DNA from 2 places in the Neobacillus sp. YIM B06451 genome. Region 2 is predicted to be linked to the other one. Evidence: a T-box and tRNA genes for the amino acid it is inferred to sense, from the RefSeq annotation. Region 2 holds a T-box; the other holds one or more tRNA genes.
The links. The T-box of region 2 lies ahead of proS (proline--tRNA ligase). A T-box ahead of a tRNA ligase gene usually reads a tRNA of that ligase, here a tRNA-Pro.

Region 1: it has a tRNA-Pro gene. The T-box ahead of proS (proline--tRNA ligase) is inferred to sense a tRNA for this amino acid. The anticodon was not compared.

Annotation. Positions count from the first base shown of each region.
Region 1 covers NZ_JAVFKJ010000006.1:23,557-25,960, reverse strand. Annotated here, with positions in the region: gene putP (sodium/proline symporter PutP) at 1-137, shown strand, start outside; gene RB160_RS12280 (hypothetical protein) at 158-298, shown strand; gene RB160_RS12275 (NAD-dependent epimerase/dehydratase family protein) at 347-1,033, shown strand; tRNA gene RB160_RS12270 (tRNA-Pro) at 1,134-1,207, opposite strand; gene gatB (Asp-tRNA(Asn)/Glu-tRNA(Gln) amidotransferase subunit GatB) at 1,584-2,404, opposite strand, start outside.
Region 2 covers NZ_JAVFKJ010000001.1:607,963-610,366, forward strand. Annotated here, with positions in the region: gene corA (magnesium/cobalt transporter CorA) at 1-422, opposite strand, end outside; T-box leader at 562-772, shown strand; gene proS (proline--tRNA ligase) at 884-2,314, shown strand.

The DNA of each region.
Region 1 (2,404 bases), on a different contig from region 2:
AAAAGCTTTATGAAATCGTTCCAGGCTTCATTCTCAACCTGGTCGTGATTTATATCGTCAGCCTAATAACATACAAGAAAAATGACCAAATTGAAACCGAATTTGACCAAAGCATGCACTTATTAAAAAACGAATAGGCAGGAGGCCGGGGCCCATTGTGGGCGCCCGGCTTTTTTCTGCCAAAGTGAAGCAGGGGACGCAACCAAAGTTCGTCATCGATGAAATTGGAAACTATTTTGAAACGTACGGCATCACTGCGCAAATATTTACTTTCTTCAACTTAAAGCCTATTCTTTAAGGAAAAGAAGATCCTTTTAAGGCAAACATTTTAATAGGAGACTATGAAATGAATAAAAAATCAGCACTAATAGCAGGAGCTACTGGCCTGGTAGGGAATGAATTGCTTCAGCACCTTATCCATAGCCAAAATTACGAAAAAATCTATGCATTAGTAAGAAGGCCTCTTGAAGTTAAACATCCAAACCTTGTTGAGGTGATTTGTGATTTTGAGCGGCTGGAAGACGTAGAACAATACTTTACTGTTGATGATGTATTTTGCACATTGGGAACGATAATCAAGAAGGCTAAGACAAAGGAAGCCATGTATCGGATTGATGTGGAATACCCTATTGCTATGGCGGAATTGGCAAAAAAGAAAGGCGCCACGCATTTTCTAATCGTCAGTTCTTTTAATGCTGATAAGAATTCACGTATTTGGTATCAAAGGATGAAAGGAGAACTCGAGGAGAAACTTAAAAAAATCCCCTATGAAGCTATGTCAATTTTCCAACCTTCCCTACTATTGGGGAAACGTGATGAGTTTCGCTTTTTTGAAAAAATAGCAATTGGTGTTGTTCGCGGTTTAAGTTCCATATTTGGCAGCCAATTAAGGAGCCGGATGGGAGTAGATGCAAAGACAGTTGCGGCTGCCATGTATCTCGTTGCCCAGAAAGAATCAAAAGGGATCCGAACCTATTCAGTCGGAGATATGGAGGATATCCAAAAATCTAATCCTTTGCCTCCTTCACTTTAATGCAATCAAATTCGAAGAACACCTCAGGCCTCTATAACACCACCTAAAAAAGCGTCCAACACATTGAATTCCAATGAGTTGAACGCTTTCCTTTTTTCGATCGGGATGACAGGAATTGAACCTGCGACCCCTAGCACCCCATGCTAGTGCTCTACCAAGCTGAGCTACATCCCGATACTTAATATGGCATTCCAAATCCTTTATTGCACTTGTGTCCCCGCCTCTAAAGCTGCTTGTCGGGTACCAAATTACCTACTTTTATTATAACTTTTTACCTAGCTGTTTTCCACACTATTGATTCCGAAGTTCCGACACCCTTTGGCAAAACCAAATTCAATCAAACGTTTGATTGAATTTCGCTAAATCCATATCCTACATGGGAATCGCCCAAATTTATTCTAAAAAAATTGCCGTAATGAGTCGCCTTGCTTATGGAATTATTCGACAATCATTATGTGTACGAAAGGCGCCCATTTACCGCTCTATTGGCTCATGGAACCTTTTTTTAAAAAAAGAGAAAGCCGGCGGATTCTTCCCCACCGGCTGTGATTTATCGTTTTCTAATTTCTTCGGCCAATATTTTATTTACAAGCTGCGGGTTTGCCTGGCCCTTTGTCGCTTTCATAATCTGGCCAACGAGGTAGCCAGTGGCCTTGCTTTTGCCGCCTTTAAAGTCCTCGATGGACTGCGGATTGGCATCGAGTGTTTCATTAACAATTTTCAAAAGGGCACCTTCGTCTGAGATCTGTACAAGCCCTTTTTCCTTCACTATTTGCTCAGCGTCGCCGCCATGCTCAATCAGTTCCTTGAACACGGTCTTGGCGATTTTCGAGGATATCGTACCGTTTTCAATCAGTTTAATCATGCCAGTCAGGTTCTCTGGAGTAAGTCCAGTTTCATGGAGCTCCTTCTGTTCAGCCTTCAAGTATGCGGAAACTTCGCCCATGAGCCAGTTCGATGCCTGCTTTGCGTCTACACCAGCATTGACCGATGCTTCAAAGAAATCAGCCATTTCCCTGGTCGCTGTTAAAACTTTCGCATCGTACTCCGGCAAGCCGAGCTCCGATACATACCTTTCAATACGCTGGTCAGGCAGTTCCGGAATTTCCGCGCGAATCCGGGCCTTCCACTCTTCATCGATTACAACATCGAGCAAATCTGGCTCAGGGAAGTAGCGGTAGTCTTCAGATCCTTCTTTGACACGCATCAGAATCGTTTCTCCGGTCGCTTCATCATAGCGGCGGGTTTCTTGCTGGATGGTCCCTCCCGCGCTGACAACCTCGCGCTGGCGCTTTTCTTCAAACTCAAGGCCTCTTCGGACGAAATTGAACGAGTTCAGGTTCTTTAATTCCGTTTTTGTCCCGAATTCCT
Region 2 (2,404 bases):
TGGTCGAGAATATGATACAGGATGAGAGAGGGATTCCATTCATCCTTGTTTTCGGAAGATGTTGCCCTATTCCAAATTTCTGTAATTTCCAAGGAAGGCTGCTTATGGTAGGTCACGATGAAGTTTTTTGCTAGGAAAATATCTACCTCTTCCCGCTCAAGCGTTTCCTGATTGATTGAATGGGTGACGAAAAATGTATAGCCATCATAATAATCGAGCTTTGGGCGCTGCAGCCTGTGCAAGCAGTCGTCGATAGCAAGAGGGTGGAATTTCAACGGGTTGAAAAGCAATGCCGATTCTTCATCGCTTGGGCTGTTAAAGTCAATCCAGTACCATAAAGAAGATTCTCCTTCAGCCAATTTTTCCACGGGAATCCCTGTGGAAATCTTGCCGGTATCGTTTATTGTAAGTGTACGAATCATACGTATCTCCCCGGTGCCTTTTTCTTCATAATATCCGAACTGGGCACATTGACAAACATCCATGAAACTTTTTTTTTAAAATTTTCCCGTTCCCAGTTGACATTGCCGGGGGGGATATATATAATTTTCAAAAAATAAACCTGAAACAATGATGGGGACCAGTACAATGGAGAATGTCCTGCACAGAGAGGAAGCTGGTTGGTGCAAGGCTTCCAGGACGGCCATTCGAACCTGCCCCGGAGTTCTGTATCGGACAATTGCGAAGATACGGCGGAGCGTTCCGTTAAACGTTAAGTGCGTGGGCATATGCCTGCGAATAAGGGTGGTACCGCCAGGCCATGGTCCCTTTTTTAGGGGATTCATGGCTTTTTTGTGTTTATTTCGAGGACCCAGTATTATGCATTTTTTTAAAAAAAGAAGCTCTTATCAACAACCAATATAAAAAAGAAGAGGGATGACAAATGGAAAAGGAATTTGTAAAAAGTATTACCGCCATGGACAAAGACTTTGCCCAATGGTATACCGACGTCGTAACGAAAGCGGATCTCATCGATTACTCGTCCGTCCGCGGCTCAATGATCATCCGCCCGTACGGTTACGCGCTATGGGAAAACATCCGTGATGCGCTTGATGGCATGATTAAGGAAACGGGGCATGAAAATGTGTATATGCCTTTGTTTATCCCAGAAAGCCTTCTTGAGAAGGAAAAGGACCACATTGCCGGTTTTGCCCCTGAGGTTGCTTGGGTTACACATGGCGGTTCGGAGGAGTTGGCGGAAAGGCTTTGCGTCCGGCCAACTTCGGAAGTGCTGTTCTGCGAGCATTACAAAAACATCATTCATTCATACAGGGATTTGCCAAAGCTTTATAACCAATGGGCCAATGTCGTCCGCTGGGAAAAGACGACCCGCCCGTTCCTAAGGACGCTTGAATTCCTGTGGCAGGAAGGGCATACCGCGCACGAAACCGATGAGGACGCGCATGAGGAAACAAAGCGGATGCTGGATGTTTATGCAACGCTGCTTGAAGACTATCTCGCCGTACCTGTTGTAAAAGGGCAGAAAACGGAAAAAGAGAAATTTGCGGGTGCCAAGTTCACCTATACGGTTGAAAGCCTCATGCATGACGGAAAGGCGCTTCAAGCAGGGACATCCCATCATCTTGGCGATGGTTTTGCGAAAGCATTCGGAATCAATTATTTGGACAGGGACGGAAAACTCCAGCATGTACACCAGACATCATGGGGAATGACAACAAGGGTAATCGGTGCCTTGATTATGGTCCATGGCGATGACCGCGGACTCGTCATTCCGCCAAGAGTAGCACCTACCCAGGTGATGATTGTGCCAATCGCCCAGCATAAGGAAGGTGTTCTTGATTTCGCATACGAGCTGAAGGCAAAGCTGTCAGGCGCATTCCGTACAGGCATCGACGCCAGCGACAAAAATCCTGGCTGGAAGTTCAACGAATACGAAATGAAGGGAGTCCCTGTAAGGCTTGAGGCAGGCCCTCGCGATATTGAAAAAAAACAGGTTGTGCTCGTAAGGAGAGATACAGGGGAAAAACTGATCATTTCCGTTGATGAAGTGGAAGCAAAACTAGGTGCACTGCTTGATGAAATCCAGCAAAATCTTTTTAGCCGGGCAAAAGAGCTCCTTGAAAAAAAGACATCCACAGCAGAAACCATGGAGCAGTTCAAAGAGCGGCTTGAGAGCAATCCAGGCATGATCAAAGCGATGTGGTGCGGAAAGCGTGAATGCGAGGACAAAATAAAGGAAGATACAGGAGCTACCTCTCGCTGCATCCCGTTCGAGCAGGAAAAAATCAGTGATACATGTGTCTGCTGCGGCGGCAAAGCTGAATCAATGGTTGTCTGGGCAAAGGCATACTAATCTTATTTTAGGAAGAAAAAAACGACTGCTTTTTGAAAGGGCAGTCGTTTTTGTTATTTTTTAAAGGGAAATTAGCCATTCTTATAGAAA